One region of the Streptomyces sp. NPDC049879 genome, then DNA from elsewhere that is predicted to be linked to it. Evidence: riboswitches for the same ligand, from Rfam matches in the RefSeq annotation. Region 1 holds a riboswitch; each other region holds the start of a gene.
The links. A riboswitch is a leader RNA that binds a small molecule or an ion and turns the genes downstream of it on or off. The one in region 1 is predicted to bind cobalamin.

Region 1 (7,796 bases):
ACCCGGCGCGGAAGACATTGTTTCCGTTCCGGATTCCGGTATCGGGGAAAGGACGTCCGGCGTTCTCGCGGCAGCTCGCGGTACGCGCCGACGGGATTCGCCGTACGAAATGCGCGCGTTTCCCTTCGCGGAGGAAAACCGGGAAATTCCGCTGCCGCCGGGAACTCACCGGCCCTTCCGCGCGACGGCACGGGCGGTGGTGGCGTGCCGGGGGCCGGACCCCGAGCAGTCCGGCCCCCGGCCGCCGGTCAGGCGCCGCGCCCCGGCAGTCCGGCGCGGACGGTACGGGCGGCGGCGACCAGGTTCTCCAGCGACGCGCGGGTCTCCGGCCAGTCACGCGTCTTCAGCCCGCAGTCCGGGTTGACCCACAGGCGCTCCGCCGGGATCGCGTCCAGGCCCGCGCGCAGCAGCGCCGCCGCCTCCTCGACGCCGGGCACGCGCGGCGAGTGGATGTCGTACACGCCCGGCCCCGCCTCGCGCGGGTAGCCGTGCGCGGCCAGCTCGCGGGCCACCTGCATGTGGGAACGGGCGGCCTCCAGGCTGATGACGTCGGCGTCCAGGTCGTCGATGGCCCCCACGATGTCGCCGAACTCGGCGTAGCACATGTGCGTGTGGATCTGCGTGGCCGCCGCGACCCCCGAGGTGGCCAGGCGGAAGGCCTCGGTGGCCCAGGCGAGGTACGCCGGGCGGTCGGCGGCGCGCAGCGGCAGCGTCTCGCGCAGCGCGGGCTCGTCCACCTGGATCACCGCCGCGCCGCCCGCCTCCAGGTCGGCCACCTCGTCGCGCAGGGCGAGGGCGACCTGCCGCGCGGTGTCGCCGAGGGGCTGGTCGTCGCGGACGAACGACCACGCCAGCATCGTCACAGGGCCGGTCAGCATCCCCTTGACCGGGCGGTCGGTGAGGGACTGCGCATACTGCGTCCAGCGGACCGTCATCGGCTCGGGGCGGGAGATGTCGCCGGCCAGGATCGGCGGGCGGACGTACCGGGTGCCGTAGGACTGCACCCAGCCGTGGTCGGTGGCCAGGTAGCCGGTGAGCTGCTCGGCGAAGTACTGGACCATGTCGTTGCGCTCCGGCTCGCCGTGCACGAGGACGTCGAGCCCCGCCTCCTCCTGGAAGGCCAGCACGTCGCGGATCTCCGCCTCGACGCGCTCCTCGTACGCGGCGGTGCCGATCCGCCCGGCGCGCAGGTCGGCGCGGGCCGTGCGCAGGGCCGTGGTCTGGGGGAACGAGCCGATGGTCGTCGTCGGCAGCAGCGGCAGGCCGAGCGCGGCACGCTGCGCGGCGGCCCGCTCGGCGTACGGCGCGGAGCGGCGCGCGTCCGCCTCCGTCACGGCGGCGGCACGGGCCCGTACCGCCGGGTCGCGCGTGAGGGGGGACCCGGCGCGGGAGGCCAGGTCGGCGCGGTTGGCGGCCAGTTCGGCGGCGATGGCGTCCGTGCCGTGCGCCAGGGCGCGGGCGAGCGTCACGGTCTCGGCCGTCTTCTGCCGGGCGAACGCGAGCCAGCGCAGCAGCTGCGGGTCGATGGAGCGCTCGGCCGACGTGTCCAGCGGCACGTGGAGCAGCGAGCAGGAGGGGGCGACGTCCACCCGGTCGGCCAGGCCCAGGAGGGTGCCCAGCGTGGTGAGGGACTTCTCCAGGTCGTTGATCCAGATGTTGCGGCCGTCCACGACGCCCGCGACGAGGCGCTTGCCCGGCAGCCCGCCCGCGGCGGCGAGCGCGTCCAGGTTCGCGGCGGCCCGTCCGGTGAAGTCCAGTGCCAGGCCCTCGACGGGCGCCTTCGCGAGCACGGGCAGCGCCTCGCCGAGGCGGTCGAAGTAGGAGGCGACCAGCAGCTTCGGCCGGTCGGCGGCCCCGCCGAGCACCCGGTAGGCGCGGGCGGCGGCGTCCAGTTCGGCGGGCGTGCGGTCGGCGGCGAGCGCCGGCTCGTCCAGCTGCACCCACGCGGCGCCCGCCGCCCGCAGGTCGGCGAGCACCTCGGCGTAGACGGGCAGCAGCCGGTCGAGCAGCGAGAGCGGCTCGAAGCCGTCGGCCACCCCGGGCGCGGGCTTGGCGAGCAGGAGGTACGTGACGGGGCCGACCAGCACCGGGCGCGCGGCCAGGCCGAGGGCGAGGGCCTCGCGCAGCTCCGCGGTCTGCTTGGCGGAGTCGGCGGTGAACGCGGTGTCGGGGCCGAGTTCGGGGACGAGGTAGTGGTAGTTGGTGTCGAACCACTTGGTCATCTCCAGCGGCGCCACGTCCTGCGTGCCGCGCGCCATGGCGAAGCAGCCGTCCAGCGCGTCCGCCCCGACGGCGGCGCGGTGGCGTTCGGGGATCGCGCCGACCATGACGGTCGTGTCGAGCACATGGTCGTAGTACGAGAAGTCGCCGGTGGGCACCTCGTGGATGCCTGCGTCGGCGAGCTGCCGCCAGTTGGCGCGGCGCAGTTCTCCGGCGGTGGCGCGGAGGGCCTCGGCGGTGACGCGGCCCTTCCAGTAGCCCTCGATCGCCTTCTTCAGTTCCCGGTTCTGCCCCTGCCTGGGGTAGCCGTGGACGGTGGCCTGCGGTGCCGCGGCTGCGGACTCGGATGTCACGGATCTCTCCTTCGCGAGCGTGTGTCCTGACCATCCCGGCGGGGGAGGGGCGCGAAGGGGTGACGACCTGGCGGCGACGGTGTACCGCGTGCCATCGCCATGGCACGGCCGTCCGCCTGGTGTGCACGCCGACCCGCCCTCGGGGTCACCGGGATGTCCGCGCGCGGCGGGCCGCGCACGGGCAGCGGGCAGGTCTTCGGACTCACGGGCGCGTCCTCACGGGGAGGACTCCTACTGGCCGTCGCTTCCCGGGCCCGGGGGGCCCAGTGCTGTATGACGGCGGTCGTTCCCGTTCACCGCTGCGGGGCAGTCCCGGATTCCCACCGGGTTCCCTCTTACGACGCGCCTGCCTGGCGGGCAGGGCGGACCAGCTGCTGCCGCCAGCCTAGAGGGCCGCCGGGGGCCGCGCACCACACCGCTCGCATCGCGGACACCGCCCGGCGCCAGGGCCGGTTGTCCTGCGAATCGGAGTGTGCCACAGTGACATCCGTTCGATTCGACGGTCGGTTGACGATCGGACCCGCGCAAGACAGCCCGCGCGACGGTCAGTTCACGGTCACCCCCGGGTACCGCCCGGCCATCGGAACGGACATGTGGTGCCATGCCGTGGGAGAAGCCGGTCGAATTCCGGCACTGTCCCGCAACCGTGGGCATCCCGCCGTCCCGGCGGGGTGCGAGTCGGATCGCCCTCGGCGCGGTGATGCTTCGTCGACATCCGTCGTGGACTGCGGACAGCGAAGACGCCCGGCCGCCCCCGCGCCGGATGCCTTCCCTCCTCCCCGGGACACGCGCGGCGCACTCGGGAGGGGACCCCCATGGACGGACCGGCCGCACGAAGACTCGACCGCGCCCCGGCGCGGCGACGGGCCCTCCCGGCCGTCCTCCTCCTGCTGCTGCTCGGCCTCCTCGTCCAGACCGTCCCCGCCACGGCCGACACGGGCACCGCCGCCGAGTGCGCGCCCTCCGGCCGCGCCGGGCTCGTGATCGACTTCGGCACCGTCGCCGACCCCCTGGCCGGCGAACGCCCCGCCCCCGCCGTCACCTGGTCCTGCGTCAGCACCGCGACCGGGGGCACCGGCCGCCCGCCCACCGGCGCCGAGATGTTCACGCTGACCGGCCACACCGTGCGCTTCCACACCAACGGCCTCGTCTGCGCCATCGACGGCTACCCCGCCACCGGCTGCGGCGAGACCCGCCCGGACGGCACCACCCGCTACTGGTCCTACTGGGCGCACGACGCCTCCCGCGGCCCCGGCTGGGCCTACTCCGGCGTCGGCCCCGGCACCCGCCGCCTCGCCAACGGCTCGGTGGACGGCTGGCGTTACGTCGAGACACGCGGCGCCGAGGCCCAGGCCCCGCAGCCACGGCAGGCCCCCGACTGGGACGTCCTGTGCTGCGAGGCACCCCCCGCGAGCGTCCCCGCCGCCCCCACGGGCGTCCGCGCCGCCGCCGGGATCGCCGCCGCCACCGTCACCTGGGACCGCCCCGCGGGCACCGCGCCCGTGACGGGCTACTCCGTCGAGGCCGCGCCCGGCGGCGCGCGCGTGGAGGTGCCCGGCGACACGACCACCGCCACCGTGCCCGGGCTCACCCCCGGCACCCCGTACACCTTCCGCGTCCGCGCCCTGAACGGCGCGGGCGAGTCCGCCGCGTCCGCCCCCAGCGACCCGGTCGTCCCCGCCGCGCCGGGCACGACCGCCCCCGCCGCCCCCGACCAGGTGCGGGCGCGCGGCGGCGTCCGCGAGGCGACCGTCACCTGGCGCGCGCCGGGCGACGACGGCGGCGCGCCCGTCACCTCGTACACCGTCCGCGCCGAGCCCGGCGGCGCCACCGCCACGGCCACCGGCACCACCGCCACCGTCACCGGCCTCGACCCGGCGGACGCGTACACGTTCACCGTCCTGGCGGTGAACGCCGCCGGGGCGTCCGCGCCCTCGGCGCCCTCCGCGCCCGTCGCCGTCACCGCGGCAGACCCCCACCTCGTGCCCGGCCGGATCACCACCCTCGCCGGGACCGGCGCCCAGGACTTCTCCGGCGACGGCGGCCCGGCGGCCGACGCGGCGCTCAGCAACCCGTTCGGCGTCGCCACCGACGCGTCGGGCGACATCTGGATCGCCGACACCGGCAACCAGCGCGTCCGCCGCGTGGACGCCGCCACCGGGACCGTCACCACCGTCGCGGGCAACGGCACACGCGGCTACGGCGGCGACGGCGGCCCCGCCACCGACGCGTCGCTCCGCGACCCGAACGCCGTCGCGATCGGCCCCGACGGCGACCTGTGGATCGCCGACACCGGCAACCGCCGCGTCCGCCGCGTGGACGCCGCCACCGGCACCATCACCACCGTCCTCGGCACCGGATCGCGCGGCGACACCGGCGACGGCGGCCCCGGCACCGACGCCAGGATCGGCTCCCCCAGCGGCATCGCCGTCGCCCCGGACGGGACGGCGTACGTCAGCGACACCAACGCGTCGCGCGTCCGCGCCCTCGCGCCGGACACCGGCGTCGTCACCGCGTTCGCCGGAACGGGCCGCGCCGGGTTCTCCGGCGACGGCGGGCCCGCGACCGAGGCCGCGTTCTCGTTCAGCTCGGCCGCCGCGCTGGCCGTCGACGCGTCGGGCGGCGTCCTCGTCACCGACCCGGGCAACCAGCGCGTCCGCCGCCTGGACACCGCCACCGGGACCGTCAGCACCGTCGCGGGCGACGGCACCGCCGGGCACGGCGGCGACGGCGGCCCCGCCACCCGCGCGCAACTCCTCTCGCCCGGCGGCGTGTCCGCCGGTCCCGGGGGCGAGCTGTACGTCTCGCAGCCGGGCGCCGTCCGCCGGATCGACCCGGACGGGACCATCACCACCGTCGCGGGCGACGGCACACCCGGATACGGCGGCGACGGCCTCCCCGCCACGCGCGCCCGCGTCCAGGGCGGCTACGCCGTCGCGGCCGACCCCGCCGGGAACGTCCTCGTCGCCGAGGGCCAGCAGCACCGCGTCCGCCGCATCACCGGCCCCGACGACGAGGCGCCGACCGTACGCCTCACCGCCGTCCCCGCGCCCCGCGGCACCGAACGCGACGCGACCGCCGAGTTCACCGTGGACGACCCGGCCGCCACCACCGCCTGCGCGCTCGACGGCGCCGAGCCCGCCCCGTGCACCTCGCCCTGGCGCGCCGAGGGCCTCGGCGACGGCACGCACACCCTCACCGTCACGGCCACCGACCCGGCGGGCAACTCCGGTACGGCGCGGGCGACCTGGGAGGTCGTGCCCCTCACGGGCACCGACCCCGACGCCGCCGACGCCCTCGCCTGGCTCACCCGCGAACTCCAGCGCGGCGGCCACATCCTGGACCGCGCCGGTACGCCCGACCCGGGCCTGACCGCCGACGCGCTCCTCGCCCTCGCGGCGGCCGACCCGGCGGGCGCCACCGCGCAGCGCACCGCCGACACCCTCGCCGGGCACGCCGCCGGCTACGTCACCCCCGCCCCCGGCACGCTGCTGTCGGGACCGCTCGCCAAGCTCACCCTCGTCCTCGCCGCCACCGGCCACGACATCCACGACGCCGACGGCCTCGACCTGGAGGCCGCCCTGCGCGGCCTCATGGTCACCTCGGGACCCGACACCGGCCGCTTCGCCGACCGCGCCCCGGGCGGCCAGGACAGCGGCAACACGTTCGGCCAGTCCTTCGCCGTCCTCGCCCTCGCCCGCACCGGCGACGGCGTGCCCGAGGCGGCCGTCGCCGACCTGACGGAACGCCAGTGCCCCTCCGGCGGCTTCCGCCTCACCCCCGACACCGGCGGCGGCACCTGCGCCGGCGACACCGACACCACCGCCCTGGCCGTCCAGGCCCTGCTGACCGTCCCGCGCACCGAAGGGCTCGACCGCGTCCTCGGCCGCGCCGTCGGCTGGCTGCTCTCCCGCCAGGACACCGCCACCGGCGCGTTCGGCGGCACGGGACCCACCCGCGAACCCAACGCCAACTCCACCGGCCTCATCGCCCAGACCCTCGCCGCCACCGGGCAGACCGGCGCCGCCGACCGCGCCGCCGACTGGCTGCGCACGCTCCAGCTGACCGGCGGCGACGACGCGGGCGCCCTCGCGTACAACCCCGAGGCGTACGACGACGGCCGCCGCTACGGGCTCGACGGCACCGTCCGCGACGAGTGGCGCCGCTCCACCACCCAGGCCGTCCTGGGCCTCGGCCTGCCCGCGATGGGCGCCATCGGCATCGCGGAGCCGCCGCCCGTCGACCCGGTCGACCCCCTCGAACCAGGCCCCGAGGACCCGGGCGGCCCCGACCCCGTCACCGAACCCGCCGTCACCGCCACGCCCGCCGCCGTCAGGCCGGGCGAGACCGTGACCCTCGGCGGCGAGGGCTTCACCCCGGGCCGCCCGGTGGCCGCCGGACTCAGCGGCGCGGCCACGGCCCAGCTGCCGGACGGCACCGCCGACGAACGGGGCCGGGTGACGTTCACCTGGACCGTCCCCGCCGACGCCGCGCCCGGCACGGTCACCGCGGGACTGGTGGACCTCGCCAACGGCGCGGCGGCCTGGGCCGCGTTCGAGATCGTCACCGACCCCGCCACGGGCGGCGGCGGTCCGCCCGGCGGCGCCCCGGGCGGCACCCTGCCCTCCACCGGCGCCGACCCCGCGCTCGTCCTGCTCCTGGCCGCCGCGCTCAGCGCCCTCGGCCTCCTCCTGCGCCGCTCCCGGCGGCGCGGATCACCGGCCGCACGCACTCCCTGACACCCCCCGACACGACCCCCCGACACCGGGGCCACACCGGCCCCGGGCCACCCATCACAGGAGAACACGTGTCCATACGCGCAGCGATTCGTCCGCGTAGATCCGTTTTCACCGCGCTCGCGGCAGGTGTCGCGCTCGCCCTGTCCGTCCCGGTCGGCGCGGCGCACGCCGACCCGCCCACCGACGACCCGCAGACCGCCGCCGACTACGCCGCGGGCTGGCTCGCCGACCAGTTCGCGACCGACGCGGACGGCGCGTACATCCCCCTCCCCGCGGGCGGGGCCAACGTCTCCGACACCGCGCAGTCCGCGCTCGCGCTCGCCGCCGCGGGGGCCGAGGAGGCCACCTTCGACGACGCCGTGGACTGGCTCACCGCCAACGCGGCGGACATCATCGCCGTCGGCGGCGCCGACGACCCCGGCCGCATCGGCTACCTGCTGCTGCTCGCCGACGCGGCGGGCGAGGACCCCACCGACTTCGGCGG
Region 2 (7,796 bases), 340 kb from region 1:
GGACCTCGCCGACCGCGCCGGGCTCCTCGACACCTCGGGCGCCCTCGCCCCCATGGGCTCCCCCGACGCGGTGTACGCGGCCGGCGAGGCGCTCGCCGAGCTGACCGGCGGGCCCGGCATCGTCTTCGGGCACGTCAACGACACCGCGCAGAACTGGCGGCAGTTCCTCGGTCTCTACGCCCAGACCGGCGCCGAGTTCACCCTCCCCGAGGGCGGCACGCCGCAGATCGACGAGGACGCGGCGCTGCGGGTCGTCGAGTTCATGACCCGCCTGTTCGGCGGCAGCCCCAACCCCGGCAACCTCGACTACAACGGCGCGATGGCCGCCTTCATGGGCGGCCGGGCCGGCATGATCATGCTCGGCGAGTGGGAGCTGCCGACCCTGCAGGGCTCGGGCGTCAACCTCGGCGCCGCGCCGTTCCTCCAGGTCTTCGAGCACCCCGCCGTCTACGCCGACGCGCACAGCTTCGTCCTCCCGCACCAGGACAGCCCCGACGCCGGGCGGCGGCGGCAGGCGCACCGTTACGTGGCGTCCATCCTGAAGCGCAGCATGACGTGGGCCCAGGCGGGCCACATACCCGCGTACCAGCCGATCGTGAGCGCCCCGGAGTACGCCGGCCTCGGCATCCAGTCGTCCTACGCCGCCGCGGGCGAGATCGCCGTCTTCGACCCGCCCAACTGGTTCGCCGGAGCGGGCTCCAACTTCCAGAACCGCATGAGCCAGCCGCTCCAGTCGGCGCTGCTCGGCAACACCTCACCCGAGGGCGCGGTCGAGCAGATGGTCCGCGAGTGCGCCACCCTGCTCGACCAGCCCGACCCGGTGGCCTGACCGCGCGAAGGAGCGTTCGACATGAGTACCACTGCTTCCCTGGACACCGCGCCACCCCCCGCGGCAGGCGGCCCCGCACGCGGCGGCGGCCCCGTCCGGCGTCCCCGCCGCGGCAGGGGCTGGCCGTTCGTCCTGCCCTTCCTGCTGGTCTTCGCCGCCTTCATGGTCTGGCCGATCGTCCAGGGCGTCTGGATGAGCCTGACGGACAAGTCGCTCGCCCTGCGCGACACCTCGTTCGTCGGCCTGGACAACTACACCGAGGCGCTGAGCGACCCCGACGTCTGGAGCAGCCTCGGCAACACCCTCTTCTTCACCGTCGCGTCCAGCATCCCGCTGGTGCTCGTCGCCCTGGTGATGGCGCTGCTCGTCCACACCGGGCTGGCCGGGCAGTGGGTGTGGCGGCTGGCCTTCTTCGCGCCGTACCTGATGCCGGTCACCGTCGTGACCATGATCTGGTCCTGGATCTACCAGCCCGACCTCGGCCTCGCCAACCAGGTGCTGGACAAGGTCGGCATCGGCCCCGTCGGCTGGCTGTCCGACGAGGACGTCGCCATGTGGGCCATCGCCGCCCTGACCATCTGGTGGACGGCCGGATTCAACTTCCTGCTCTACCTGTCCGCCCTCCAGGCGCTGCCCGAGACGCTGTACGAGGCGTCCTCTCTGGACGGCGCGGGCGCCTGGCGCAGGCTGTGGTCCATCACGCTGCCCCAGCTGCGCCGCACCACCGCGCTGGTGGGCATGCTCCAGATCCTCGCCTCGCTCAAGGTCTTCGACCAGATCTACATCCTGACCAAGGGCGGGCCGAACGGATCGACCCGGCCGGTCCTCGAATACGTCTACGACGTCGGCTTCACCGGCTACCGGCTGGGCTACGCCTCCGCCATCTCCTATGTGTTCTTCGCGATCGTGATCATCGTGTCCCTCGCGCAGCTCCGCTTCTTCCGCCAGGAGGACTGACCATGTCAGCTACCGCAACCTCTCCGCGGCGCAGCGGCGCCCGGCGCGCCTGGGGCGCCAGGGAACGCTCCGGATCGCCGATGATGCTGGGCGCGGGACGCCTGCCGCGCGTCCTCGCGGGCGGCGCGCTCCTCGTGGCGGCCGTCGTGTGGCTCGCGCCGTTCGCCTGGGCCGTCGCCAGTTCCTTCCAGACGGAGGAGGACGCCGCCTCGCCGGGGCTGTGGCCGTTCAAGGGCGCGCTGACCCTGGACTCTTACCAGCAGATATTCGAGCGCGGCAACCTCACGACCTGGGCGTTCAACAGCATCCTGATCGCCGTCCTGGTGACGGCGCTGACCATCGTCGTGTCCACGCTGGCCGCCTACGGCTTCTCGCGCGGCACCTTCAAGGGGCGGCGGGCGCTGCTCGCGGTCACCGTCGCGTCGATCATGGTGCCGCCGCAGCTGCTGATCATCCCGCTGTTCCAGGAGATGCTGACGCTCAACCTGGTCGACACCTACGCGGCGGTCGTGCTGCCGCAGGTGGTCGCCCCGATGATGGTGTTCATCCTCAAGCGGTTCTTCGACGGCATCCCGCGGGAGCTGGAGGAGGCCGCCCGGATCGACGGCGCCTCCGACCTGCGGGTCTTCTGGTCGATCGTGCTGCCGCTGTCGCGGCCGATCGTGGCGGCGGTGTCGATCTTCGTGTTCATCGGCGCCTGGAACAACTTCATGTGGCCGTTCATCGTCACCAACGACCCCGACCTGATGACGCTGCCGGTCGGCCTCGCGACGGTGAAGGACACGTACGGCATCCAGTACGCGCAGTCCATGGCCTCGGCCCTGCTCGCCGCGCTGCCGCTGATCGTCGTCTTCCTGCTCTTCCAGCGCCGGATCGTCCGCTCGGTGGCCACCACCGGCCTCGGCGGAGCCTGACGCGACCCGCTTCCGGCGGCCCTCAAGGGCCGCCGGAATGGGCTTGTACATCGATGTAAATCCGTGGTGCGATAGGGCTGCGCCCTTCCGCGCGCCACCCCCCGCACCATCCCGCAAGGAGCACCCGTGCCCACTCCCACCGCCGTGCCGCGTCCGGAGTACCCGCGCCCGCAGTTCGTCCGCCGTGACTGGCTGAACCTCAACGGCGCCTGGCAGTTTGAGACCGACAGGGGCGACAGCGGCCTGGAACGCGGCCTGCTCGACCGCGAGCTGACCGGCACGATCACCGTCCCGTTCGCCCCGGAGTCGGAGCTGTCCGGCATCGGCGACACCGACTTCCTGGAGGCCGTCTGGTACCGGCGCTCCCTCGTCCTGCCCGCCGAGTGGACCGGCCGCCGCGTGCTGCTGCACTTCGGCGCCGTCGACCACGACGCGACGGTGTGGGTCAACGGGACCGAGGTCGTCCGCCACCGCGGCGGCTTCACGTCCTTCACCGCCGACCTCTCCGGCGTCGCCGAGCCCGGCGAGGAGGCCGTCATCACCGTCCGCGCCCGCGACCCGAAGTCCGGCCCGCAGGCGCGCGGCAAGCAGGCCCTGAAGTACGCCAACCACGACTGCAACTACACACGCACCACCGGCATATGGCAGACGGTGTGGCTGGAGCCGGTCGCCGACGTGCACCTGCGCCGCCCCCGGATCACCCCCGACCTGGCGGGCTCCGCGTTCCACCTCGAACTGCCGCTGTCCGCCAACCGCCCCGGGCACCGCGTGGTGGCCGTCCTGTCGGACGAGAACGGCGAGGTGGCGCGCGCGGAGGCCCGCGCCGACCTCGACCTGGCGCCCCGCCTCTACCTGCCCGTGTCCGAGGAGCGCCGCCGCGAGTGGAGCCCCGAGGACCCGCACCTCTACGGCCTGCGGCTGACCCTGCTGGACGCCGAGGGCACCGAACTCGACGCCGTCGACAGCTACGCCGGACTGCGCGCCGTCGGCATCCGGGGCAAGGCCGTCACGCTGAACGGCCGCGCCGTCTTCCAGCGCCTCGTGCTGGACCAGGGCTGGTACCCCGACGGGCTGATGACCGCGCCGAGCGACGAGGCCCTCGTCCGCGACATCGAACTGTCGATGGCGGCGGGCTTCAACGGCGCGCGCCTGCACCAGAAGGTCTTCGAGGAGCGCTTCCTGTACCACGCCGACCGCCTCGGCTACCTGGTCTGGGGCGAGTTCGGCGACTGGGGCGCCGAGGTGGGCGGCTCCTCCGGCGACAACCAGCAGCCCGACGCCTCGTACCCGGCGCAGTGGCTGGAGGCGATCGAGCGCGACTACTCGCACCCCTCGATCATCGGCTGGTGCCCGCTCAACGAGACCTACCAGAAGCTGCACGACCGCATCACGCAGCTCGACGCCGTGACCCGCGGCATGTTCCTCGCCACCAAGGCCATGGACACCACCCGTCCCGTCATCGACGCCTCCGGCTACGCCCACCGCGTCATCGAGACGGACATCTGGGACTCGCACAACTACGAGCAGGACCCCGGCCGGTTCGCCGAGGCCGTCTCGGGCCTCGCCGACGGGAAGCCGTTCGCCAACGCGTACTCGGACGGCGCCGCGTACTCGCTGCCCTACCGCGGCCAGCCGTACTTCGTCAGCGAGTTCGGCGGCATCTGGTGGGACCCCGAGGCCGCCGCCGACGCGGCGGGCGACGACCGCACCGAGTCCTGGGGCTACGGCGACCGGCCGCGCGACGAGGAGGAGTTCCAGACCCGCTTCGCGGGCCTCACCGGCGTGCTGCTCGACGACCCGGACATGTTCGGCTACTGCTACACGCAGCTCACCGACGTCTTCCAGGAGCAGAACGGCGTCTACCGCTTCGACCGCAGCGAGAAGCTGGACGTGGCGCGGGTGCGCGAGGCCCAGCTCCGCCCGGCCGCCATCGAGACCGACTGACGTCCCCCGCCGCACCGTTCCGGCCCCGTCCCACCCGCTGGGGCGGGGCCCGCGCGGGTGGTGCTCTGGCCGGGGCGGCGCGGACGGCCGTATCCTTGTGCGCAGTTCGCCCGTGTATCCGGGCGGGCGCCCCACAACTGAATGCGTGTACGGCGGAGGGAAGCCGGTGCGAATCCGGCGCTGACCTGCAACCGTGAGCGGCCCCCGCAAGGGTGGTGCCGTGAGCCGGAACGCTCACCGTGCGACGCGGACTTCTCTCACTGTCATGGTCTGCAGCGTGGAGCCCTCAGCCGTCCCGGCCCCCCGGCCCCTGCCGCCTCGTACCAGCCGTACGAACGCGCGTCAGGGGCCGCCGTGCCGGGACCCCCGGTGGGCCGGTTCCGGCTGCCCAACGGGAAAGGCACGCGATGTCCCGCCCCACCGTCAGAGCAGCCGTCACCGGCCTGCTCGTCGCGGTGCTCCACCTGCTGTGGCCCGCCGCGGCCGGGAGCGCGCTCGCGGCACGTCCGGCGGCGGCCGGGACGCCCGGGTTCTGCCCGGACGACTCCGGCGTCAGCGTCGTTGTGGACTTCCGCGAACTGGGCGGCGGCCGCGTCGTCCGCTGCGCGCCCGGCAGCCAGCGCGACGGCCTGGCGGCGCTGCGCAACGCGGGCTTCGACGTGGCCGGCACCGCCCGCTGGGGCGACTCGTTCGTCTGCCGCATCAACGGCCGTCCCGGCGTGGACCGCGAGCCGTGCGCCGACACACCGCCCGCCACCGCGTACTGGTCCTACTGGCACGCGGAGAACGGCGGGCCGTGGCGCTACAGCCAGCGCGGCGCGGTGAACCGGACGCCGCCGCAGGGCAGCATCGACGGCTGGTCCTTCCAGCTCGGCGTGGCGGAAGGGGAGTCGATCGCCCCCGGTGTCGCACCCCTGCGCGTCGGCACGCCCGCCGAACCGCCCGCCCCCGGCGGCGGTGGCAGTGGGGGCAGCGGCAGCGCACCCGATGCACCGCCCACCCCGCAGCCACCCGTTCAGGACCCACCGGCCACGGGCGGCGACAGCGGCGGCGCGGAACCCACCGGCGAACCGGCCGCCACCGACCCCGCCCCCGACGAGGAGCCGGAAGAGGCGGACGCGACCCCGCCGGACGAAAGCCCCACCCCCTCGCCCGACGCGACGCCGACCGGCGAACCGGCGACCGGAACCGCCACACCCTCCGGGCAGGCCGCCGGGGCCGACGGGGACTCCGACTGGGCCGGTGAGGACAGCGCCTACGCCGAAGCGGAGACCGACGGCTCCTCCGGCCCGTCACCCCTCACCCTCGGCGTCCTCGCCCTGCTGGCCGTCCTCGGCACCGGCGGCATCGTCACCGCACGCCGCAGGCGCCGCGCCGCCGCACCAGCCGACGACGCATGACACCCCCAGGCCCGCTGCCCCGTTCCCTGCACCCCGGAGCGTGGTGGCTGTGGGCCCTCGGGCTCGCCGTCGTCGCGGGACGGACCACCAACCCGCTCCTGCTCGCCCTGCTGCTCGCGGTCACCGGCTACGTCGTCGTGCGGCGGCGCACCGACGCCCCCTGGGCCCTGTCGTTCCGGATGTACCTGGTCTTCGGCGCCGTCATCGTCCTGATGCGCGTCGTGTTCAGGGTCGTCCTCGGCGGGGGACAGGGCGAGCACATCCTCTTCACCCTCCCCGAGATCCCGCTGCCCGACGCGGCCGCGGGCATCCGGCTGTTCGGCCCGGTCGCCGCCGAGGAGGTGCTCGGCGGCCTCTACGACGGGCTCCAGCTCGCCACCATGGTCGTCTGCGTCGGCGCGGCCAACGCGCTCGCCAACCCCAAGCGGATGCTCAAGGCCATGCCGGGCGCGCTGCACGAGATCGGGACGTCCGTCGTCGTCGCCCTCACCGTCGCGCCGCAGCTGATCGAGAGCGTCCAGCGGGTGCGCCGCGCCCGGCGGCTCCGCGGCGCGCGCGAACGCGGACGGCGGGCCCTGCGCGGCATCCTGATCCCGGTCCTCGAAGACGCCCTCGCCCGCTCCCTCGCCCTGGCCGCCGCCATGTCCTCGCGCGGCTACGGGCGCACCGGCACCGCCACTCCCCGCGCCCGCCTCACCGTCGGCGTCCTCGTCATCGCGGGGCTCCTCGGCATCGCCGCGGGCCTCTACGGCGTGCTCGACACCAACGCCCCCGGCTACCTCGGCGTGCCGATGCTGCTGACCGGCACCGCCGTCGCCGTGCTCGGCTTCGCCCTCGGCGGGCGACGCGTACGCCGCACCGGCTACCGCCCCGACCACTGGCGCGCCGGAGAACTGCTGACCGCCGCCTCCGGACTCACCGCCGCCGTCCTCATGTACGCCGCCTCCCGGACCGACCCCGCCACCCTCTACCCGGCCCTCTCACCGCTGACCTGGCCCGACGTCACACTCCTTCCCCTCCTCGCCGTCCTCGCCGGTCTCCTGCCCGCCCACCTGGCCCCGCCCCCACCCCCCACCCCGCCCACCCGGCCCTCCGTACAGCCGCAGCCCAGGGAGGCCGCCGCGTGATCCGCTTCGACCAGGTCGGACTCACCTACCACGGCGCCGACACGCCGACCCTCACCGGCGTGGACCTGTCCGTCGGCGAAGGCGAGCTGTGCCTCGTCGCCGGGCGCACCGGCTCCGGCAAGTCCACCCTCCTCGGCGCGGTCAACGGCCTCGTGCCCCGCTTCACCGGCGGCCTCCTCACCGGCACCGTCACCGTCGCCGGCCGGTCCACCGCCTCGGCGCCCCCACAGGAGTTCGCCCACCTCGTCGGCACCGTCGGCCAGGACCCCCTCGCCGGATTCGTCACCGACACGGTCGAGGAGGAACTCGCCTACGGCATGGAGCAACTCGCCGTCCCCCCGGCGACGATGCGCAAGCGCGTGGAGGAGACACTCGACCTCCTCGGCATCGCCGACCTGCGCCACCGCGCCCTGCGCACCCTCTCCGGCGGCCAGCAGCAGCGCGTGGCGATCGGCTCCGTCCTCACCGCCCACCCCGCCGTCCTCGTCCTCGACGAACCCACCTCCGCCCTCGACCCGACCGCCGCCGAGGAAGTCCTCGCCGCCGTCCTGCGGCTCGTCCACGACCTGGGCACCACCGTGCTGATCGCCGAGCACCGCATGGAACGCGTCCTCCAGTACGCCGA
Region 3 (7,796 bases), on a different contig from region 1:
TCCCGGTCGTCAGCACCCTCCTCGGCATCGTCCCCCAGATCGGCAGTTCGATCGGCGCCGCGCTGGTCTCCGTCGTCCTGGCCGGGAACATGGAGGACTCCCTGCCGGAGGGCACCGACACCCTGGGCGCCGTCCAGGGGGCGGGTCAGGACGTGCGGGAGGCCATCGGTCCGGCGCTGGCCGACGCGTTCCAGCACACCTATGTCTGGCCGATCGCGCTGATGGCGCTGGCGGTGCTGCCCGCGCTGCTGCTGCCCCGCACCCGCCCGGAGCCGGTCACGCCGCCGTCCGCCGACCGGCAGCCGCCGGTGGAGGCCGCCCTCTGAGCCCGGCCGCGGCGCGGTCCGGGGGCGCGTACGGCATCGCCACGCGCGCCCCCGGACCGCGCCGCGCGTTTCACTGTGCGGTCACGGCTGGTTATCCTCGGTGACCGTCCGGCCAACCCGGCCGGGCGGAACGGGACTTGTGCCCGCACTTCCACGAGGAGGAACGATGCACGACGCCGGCGCGTGGGCATTCCTGATCGGCGGCACGATGCTGCTGCTGGCGAGCCTGTTCGGCCGCGGCCGGGAGACGGGCCGCAGGCGGCTGTTACGCGCGGCGGTCGGCCTGTGCGGGATCGCCGCGGGCGGCCTGCGCCTGCTGTCCGGCTGAGGCGCGTACGGAACGGCCCCGCCCGCCCCCGGCGCGGTGCCGGGAGCGGGCGGGGACGGCGGACTGCTGAGGGGCCCGCCGTCAGAACTCGTCGTCGAACGCGACGTTCCCCTCGACGGCCACCTGGTAGGCGGACGGGCGCCGCTCGAAGAAGTTGGTCAGCTCCTGGACGTCCTGCAGCTCCATGAAGGCGAACGGGTTCTCCGACCCGTAGACCGGCTTCAGCCCGAGCCGCACGAGGCGCTGGTCGGCGACGCACTCCAGGTACTCGCGCATCGACTCGGTGTTCATCCCGGCCAGGCCGTCGCCGCACAGGTCGCGGGCGAACTGCAGCTCGGCCGCCACCGCCTCGCGCAGCATCTCGGTGACCTCGCGCTCCATCTCCTCGTCGAAGAGGTCGGGCTCCTCCTGGCGGACGGTGTCCACCACGGCGAACGCGAAGTCCATGTGGCAGCTCTCGTCGCGGAACACCCAGTTGGTGCCGGTCGCCAGGCCGTGCAGCAGCCCGCGCGACCTGAACCAGTAGACGTACGCGAAGGCGCCGTAGAAGAACAGCCCCTCGATGCACGCGGCGAAGCAGATCAGGTTCAGCAGGAACCGGCGCCGGTCGGCCCGCGACTCCAGCTGCCTGATGTCCTCGACGGAGTCGATCCACTTGAAGCAGAACTGCGCCTTCTCGCGGATGGACGGGATGTTCTCCACCGCCGCGAACGCCTCGGCGCGGTCGTCCGGGTCGGGCAGGTAGGTGTCCAGCAGCGTCAGGTAGAACTGGACGTGCACGGCCTCCTCGAACAGCTGCCGCGACAGGTACAGCCGCGCCTCGGGCGAGTTGATGTGCTTGTACAGCGTCAGCACCAGGTTGTTCGCCACGATCGAGTCGCCGGTCGCGAAGAACGCCACCAGCCGCCCGATCAGGTGCTGCTCGCCGGGCGAGAGCTTCGCCAGGTCGGCCACGTCCGAGTGGAGGTCGACCTCCTCGACCGTCCAGGTGTTCTTGATGGCGTCCCGGTAGCGCTCGTAGAACGCCGGGTAGCGCATCGGGCGCAGCGTCAGCTCGAAGCCGGGGTCGAGGAGGTTCTTGACGGCCGCGTCGGACGCGGTGCGGGGGTCGGGGACGGTGGTCACTGGCAGGCCTCGCAGGACTCGGGGTTCTCCAGGGAGCAGGCGACGGCCTGCTCGTCGAGGGGGACCGCGGCGGGTGTGGGGACGGTGGCGACGGTGGCGGCGCGCGCGGACCTGGCGATCCGCGTCGCCGGGCGCGAGCGCAGGTAGTAGGTGGTCTTCAGGCCGCGCTTCCAGGCGTACGCGTACATCGAGCTGAGCTTCCCGATGGTCGGCGCGGCCATGAAGAGGTTGAGCGACTGGCTCTGGTCGAGGTACGGGGTCCGCGCGGCGGCCATGTCGATCAGCGCGCGCTGCGGCAGCTCCCAGGCGGTGCGGTACAGCTCGCGCAGCTCGGCGGGCAGGCCCGGCAGGTCGGCGACCGAGCCGTTCGCCTCGCGCAGGGCGGCGCGCGTGGTCTCGTCCCACAGCCCGAGCCGCTTCAGCTCGGCGACCAGGTACGAGTTCACCTGGAGGAACTCGCCGCTCAGCGTCTCGCGCTTGAACAGGTTGGACACCTGCGGCTCGATGCACTCGTACACGCCCGCGATCGAGGCGATCGTCGCGGTCGGCGCGATGGCGAGGAGCAGCGAGTTGCGCATCCCGGTGCGGGCGATGCGGGCGCGCAGCGCCTCCCAGCGCTCGGGCCAGGCGGGCGCGGCGTCGGCGTAGTGGTCCGGGTGGAGGACGCCGTCGGCGGTGCGGGTGTCGGCCCAGCCGCGGTGCGGCCCGTGCCGCTCGGCGAGGACGGAGGACGTCTCGTAGGCGGCCAGCATGATCCGCTCGCTGATCCGGGTGGACAGCTCGCGCGCGGCGGGGGAGTCGAAGGGCAGGCCGAGCCGGAAGAAGACGTCCTGGAGGCCCATCACGCCGAGGGCCACCGGGCGCCAGCGGGAGTTGGAGGTGGCGGCCTGGCCGGTCGGGTAGAAGTTCAGGTCCACGACGCGGTCGAGGAACGTGACGGCGGTGCGCACCGTCGCGTCAAGACGCTCCCAGTCCATCCCGCCGTCGGCGCCGAGGTGGGCGGCGAGGTTGACCGAGCCGAGGTTGCACACGGCGGTCTCGCCGTCGTCGGTGACCTCCAGGATCTCGGTGCAGAGGTTCGAGGAGTGGACGATGGCGCCGGGGCGCGCGGTCTGGTTGGCCGTGCGGTTGGCGGCGTCCTTGAAGGTCATCCAGCCGTTGCCGGTCTGCGCGAGGGTGCGCATCATGCGGGAGTACAGCTGGCGGGCGGGGACGGTCCGCAGGGCGAGGCCCTCCGCCTCGGCGCGCCGGTAGGCGGCGTCGAAGTCGTCGCCCCACAGGTCCACGAGGTGCGGCACGTCGGCGGGGGAGAACAGCGACCAGTCGCCGTCCGCCTCCACGCGGCGCATGAACTCGTCCGGGATCCAGTGGGCGAGGTTCAGGTTGTGGGTGCGGCGGGCCTCCTCGCCCGTGTTGTCCCGCAGTTCGAGGAACTCCTCGATGTCCGCGTGCCATGTCTCCAGGTAGACGCAGGCCGCGCCCTTGCGCCGCCCGCCCTGGTTGACCGCCGCGACGGACGCGTCCAGCGTGCGCAGGAACGGGACGATCCCGTTCGACTTGCCGTTGGTCCCCCGGATCAGCGAACCGCGGGCGCGCACCCGCGAGTACGGCAGGCCGATGCCCCCGGCGTGCTTGGAGAGGCGGGCGATCTGGTGGTAGCGGTCGTAGATGGAGTCCAGCTCGTCCAGCGGCGAGTCCAGCAGGTAGCAGGACGACATCTGCGGGTGGCTGGTCCCGGAGTTGAACAGCGTGGGCGACGAGGGCAGGTACGCCAGCGAGCTGGTCAGCCGGTACAGCTCGGCGACCTCGGCCAGCGCGCGCGGCGACTCGTCCTCGGCCAGGCCGCAGGCGACGCGCAGCAGGAAGTGCTGCGCCGTCTCGATGACGCGCCGGGTGAGGGGGTGGCGCAGCACGTACCGGGACTCCACGGTCCGCAGCCCGAAGTACTCGAAGCGGTCGTCGGCGCCGTCGGCGACCGCACGGTCCACGAGCGCGTCGAGATCCGCCGCGTGGCGCGCGACGAAGGAGGCGGTGCGGTCCGAGATCAGACCCTCGCGGTGACCGACCGTGATCGACGCGGAGAAGGAGACGGCACCCTGCCCCGCCGCCTCGTCGCGGACCGCCAGGGTCAGCAGCCGGGCCGCGAGTTTCGAGTACGCGGGTTCCTCGGCGATCAGCGCGGCCGCGGCGTCGATGGCGAGCGCGCGCAGCTCCTCGGGTCCCGCGCCGGGGTGCCTGCCCCTGCGGACGGCGGCGGCGACCCGGGCGGGGTCGGTCGCGGGAAGGTCGGCGGCCAGCTCGCCCAGGACGCGCGACAGCGCGTCTGAGGCCGGCTCCGCGGGGGCGACGGGTGCAGTGGTCACTGGGACGTGATCTCCCTCGAATCGCAGCGGATCTGAGGGGCGTTCGCGGGCGGGACCACCGGTCGCCTGCGGGCATGCGTGTAGTGGGGCAAACACATGCCGCACGCGTCCGCCGGCCCAACCCACGAGGCCCGGACGTGTTCGTGGAACTGCCGGCAGGTGCTCGGACTCGTGACGCGCGGCGAGGCGCGGCGCATCACACACCGTTGCGGGACAGCTCCGGATTCGCACCGGATTCCCCTGCGACGACAGCGAGATGAGCATACATCTTGTGTCGCGTGCGGCGGAGCCCCCTATATGTTGTGGTCGTCACGCGAGGGGTCGGACAGCTCGTGTGCGAACGCGTGAAGCCGCACGCCGGGCACCGGTTCCCAGTCGAGATCCGGCGCCCTGTCGAAGCCGAGCCGCCCGTACAGCCGGTGTGCAGTGTGCATCTGCGACTGACTCGACAGCACGACACGCCGCGCGCCGACCTCGCCCGCCCGGCGCAGGCACTCCCGGACGAGCGCCTCGCCCACGCCGCGTCCCCGCACCCGCGGGTCCACCGCCAGCATGCGGAACTCGGCCTCGCCGGGACCCGCCAGATCGGCGAACTCGCCGCCCCTGCCGACGAACGTGACGCTCCCGACGATCCGCCCCCCGCCCCCGTCCCCGTCCGCCGCGCCCGACTCCACGGCCACCAGCACGTCCGCGTGCGCCGCCCGCCGCACCGCGTCCCGCAGCTCCGCGAAGTACGGGTCGTCCGCGCCCTGGAGCAGCAGCCCGCCCTCCAGGTACACCCGCGCCGTGAGTTCCCCCGCGGCGTCCAGCTCGTCGTTCCGCGCTTCCCTGATCACGATGTCCATGAACACAGTGTGACCGAGGGGTCTGACAACCGGCCTCCGCCGGGACGCCCCCGGCGGAGGCGCGCTCAGCGCAGCCGCAGCACCCAGTACCCCGCCTCCTGTGCGACCACCTCGTAAACCCCGTCGGGGTTCATCCGGTGCGCGTAGAGCGTCAGTTCCTCGGCCGTCTGCGCCGGGTCCCAGTAGGCGATGTACTCGGGCGCGGGCCCGTCCGTGTTCCCGATCCAGAAGACGCGGCAGCGCGCCGTCAGATGCGCTATCGGCCGCACGTTGGCCGCCACCTCCGCGCCGTCCGGGATCACCGACAGCACCCGTTCCCCCGCCGCGGCCAGATGGCCCGGCCGGTAGGTCGCGGTGTGGGTGAGCCCGGCGACCGGCAGGGCCGTGCTCAGCGCCAGCGCGGCGGCCAGCACGCCCATCGGCAGCCGTTCCGCGTACGCCCGCAGCCACGGCCGCCGTTCGCCCGCCCGCGTACGCGCCACGGCGTCCACGAGCGCGAGCGCCACCACCGGCATCAGCACCGCGCTGTAGTGCCAGTCGGTGCCCCAGTAGTGCGGGTCGTCCGAGACGAAGCGCCAGCCCAGCGTGGGCAGCAGGACGAGCAGCAGCGGGGAGCGCAGCGCCAGCAGCCCCGTCGTGGGCACCAGCACCCACAGCAGCGTGCGCAGCTTCTGGTCGACGTCCGTGAACGCCGTCTGCACCGGCCCGCCGCCGTCCCCCACCTTGGACCAGTAGTCGTAGCCCCCGCCCGAGTTGAACGCCGGTATCAGCACCGCGATCGTCAGCAGGCACGCCAGCGCCGCGCACACCGCGAAGACCACCGCCCGCCGCACCACGCGCGGATCCGGCCCGCCGCGCGCCCGCAGCGCCACCACGGCGCCGATCGCGGCCGCGGTGAGCCCCAGGTCCTCCTTCACGACGAGCAGCGGCAGCGCCCACCACAGCGCCGCCCGGTACCGCTCCCGCAGCAGCGCCTCCAGCGAGAACGCGATCAGCGGCACGGCGAACGCGATCTCGTGGAAGTCGAAGTCCACGGCCCGCTGCACGCCCCACGACAGCCCGTACGCCGCGCCGACCGCCGCCCCCGTCGCCCGCCCCAGCAGGTACGCGGCCACCCGCGTCACCGGCACCACCGCGAGCGCGAACAGCGCCGCCTGCGCCACCAGCAGCGTCACCGGCGTCGGGAACAGCCGGTAGAACGGGGCGATCAGCGCCGTCACCGGGCTGAAGTGGTCGCCCAGCAGCGCGAAGTCCGGCCCCTTGAGGTCCGAGACGGGCAGCCGCAGCCCGGCGTAGGAGCGGACCGCCTGCTCGAATATCCCGAGGTCCCAGGAACGGTTCTCCCAGCGCAGGTGCCGCGTCACCGACACCGCCGTGTACAGCACCAGGAACACGGCGGCCAGCAGGTACGGATCGGCGCGCGGCCCCGGCCGGAAGGGGACGCGCCGCCCGGCTATCGGGCCCGCGTCGGCATCACGCTCGCCCGCGGCGGTGAGCGTCGTCATGTCCGCCCACCCCCCGGAGTGCCCCGCACCGCCACCTCTTCCCCTTCCGTCCCGCGCGCCCGCGCCCGTCCGGCCGCTTCCCCCCCTTCATACGCCGGGCGGCGGGCGGCCGGTCACCAGGAGGGCCCGCAGGACGAGTGAGGGCCGTCACACCACGCGGTGTGACGGCCCCTCACGCGCGCGCGTGCGGCGCGCCCGGCTCAGCAGCAGCCGTGGTAGCCGCCGTCGCGCGGGTCGCCGTAGCGCTCGGCGACGCGCCGCCGCTCGAACGCCCGGCGGCTCGGCACCTCGGCGTCCGGGTCGGCGGCCCGCAGCAGCGCCACGTGCCGGTCGTACGCGTTCTCGCCGGTGAACTCGGTGACGTACCAGCGCAGCCACGCCAGCGCGCGGCGCGGCGCGCCGGCCACGGCGGCGGCCCGCGTCACTCCCGCACCTCCGCCCCGGCCCGTTCGCCGTCCGCCTGCCGGGGGATGCCGCCCCCGGGGCCGAGGCCCGCGGCGGCCAGCTCGGCGCGCTCCTCGCGCGTGGCGATCAGCCCGGCGGGCGCGACGATGCGGGACTCGGTGTACGGCGCCTCGGCGAGCGCGACCGAGCCCGGCCGCCTGATCGCCTTGACGCACACCCGCAGCGCGTCGGCGAAGACGACGATCACGAGCAGCGCCAGCACGGCGGACAGGAAGGCGTCCAGCGTGGCGGTGCTGACGATGGTCCGCATGTCGTCCATGTCCTGGGCGCCGGTCAGCAGCTCCCCGGCGTCGATGCCGTCCTGGTACCGGTCGCGGCGGGCGAGGAAGCCGACCGCCGGGTCGCCGGAGAAGACCTTCTGCCAGCTCGCGGTGAGCGTCACGACGGACACCCAGGTGAGCGGCAGCAGCGTCACCCACACGTACTTCAGGCGCCCGGACTTCACCAGCAGGACGGTGCAGACGGCCAGGGCGACCGCGCCGAGCAGCTGGTTGGAGATGCCGAAGATGGGATAGAGCGTGTTGATGCCGCCGAGCGGGTCGTGCACGCCGACCCACAGCAGGTAGCCCCACAGCGCGGTGACCACGGCGCTGGAGATCCAGACGCCCGGCATCCAGTTGGTCGACCGGAAGCGGCCGAGGCGCGGGTGGACGCTCGCGATGGCGTCCTGGAGGATGAACCGCCCCACGCGCGTGCCCGCGTCTATGGCCGTCAGGATGAACAGGGCCTCGAACATGATCGCGAAGTGATACCAGAACGAGCTCATCGCGTCGCCGCCGAGGAAGTCCGCCAGGATGGCCGACAGGCCGAGCGCCAGCGTCGGCGCCCCGCCGGTGCGC

Region 2: linked by a shared signal. The riboswitch ahead of ACIBPC_RS13145 (hypothetical protein) and the one ahead of metE (5-methyltetrahydropteroyltriglutamate--homocysteine S-methyltransferase) in region 1 are both predicted to bind cobalamin.
Region 3: linked by a shared signal. The riboswitch ahead of ACIBPC_RS22320 (ribonucleoside-diphosphate reductase subunit alpha) and the one ahead of metE (5-methyltetrahydropteroyltriglutamate--homocysteine S-methyltransferase) in region 1 are both predicted to bind cobalamin.

What each region holds. Positions count from the first base shown of each region.
Region 1 is NZ_JBITKT010000003.1:141,015-148,810, reverse strand. Features, by position in the region: gene metE (5-methyltetrahydropteroyltriglutamate--homocysteine S-methyltransferase) at 249-2,573, opposite strand; cobalamin riboswitch at 2,764-2,911, opposite strand; cobalamin riboswitch at 3,151-3,280, shown strand; gene ACIBPC_RS11705 (fibronectin type III domain-containing protein) at 3,389-7,312, shown strand; gene ACIBPC_RS11700 (hypothetical protein) at 7,381-7,796, shown strand, end outside.
Region 2 is NZ_JBITKT010000003.1:483,228-491,023, reverse strand. Features, by position in the region: gene ACIBPC_RS13165 (extracellular solute-binding protein) at 1-829, shown strand, start outside; gene ACIBPC_RS13160 (carbohydrate ABC transporter permease) at 851-1,786, shown strand; gene ACIBPC_RS13155 (carbohydrate ABC transporter permease) at 1,789-2,700, shown strand; gene ACIBPC_RS13150 (glycoside hydrolase family 2 protein) at 2,827-4,644, shown strand; cobalamin riboswitch at 4,778-4,901, shown strand; gene ACIBPC_RS13145 (hypothetical protein) at 5,052-6,044, shown strand; gene ACIBPC_RS13140 (CbiQ family ECF transporter T component) at 6,041-7,171, shown strand; gene ACIBPC_RS13135 (ABC transporter ATP-binding protein) at 7,168-7,796, shown strand, end outside.
Region 3 is NZ_JBITKT010000006.1:347,082-354,877, reverse strand. Features, by position in the region: gene ACIBPC_RS22335 (DHA2 family efflux MFS transporter permease subunit) at 1-326, shown strand, start outside; gene ACIBPC_RS22330 (hypothetical protein) at 493-654, shown strand; gene ACIBPC_RS22325 (ribonucleotide-diphosphate reductase subunit beta) at 736-1,794, opposite strand; gene ACIBPC_RS22320 (ribonucleoside-diphosphate reductase subunit alpha) at 1,776-4,142, opposite strand; cobalamin riboswitch at 4,279-4,410, opposite strand; gene ACIBPC_RS22315 (GNAT family N-acetyltransferase) at 4,436-4,987, opposite strand; gene ACIBPC_RS22310 (DUF2079 domain-containing protein) at 5,053-6,492, opposite strand; gene ACIBPC_RS22305 (YbdD/YjiX family protein) at 6,693-6,917, opposite strand; gene ACIBPC_RS22300 (carbon starvation CstA family protein) at 6,914-7,796, opposite strand, start outside.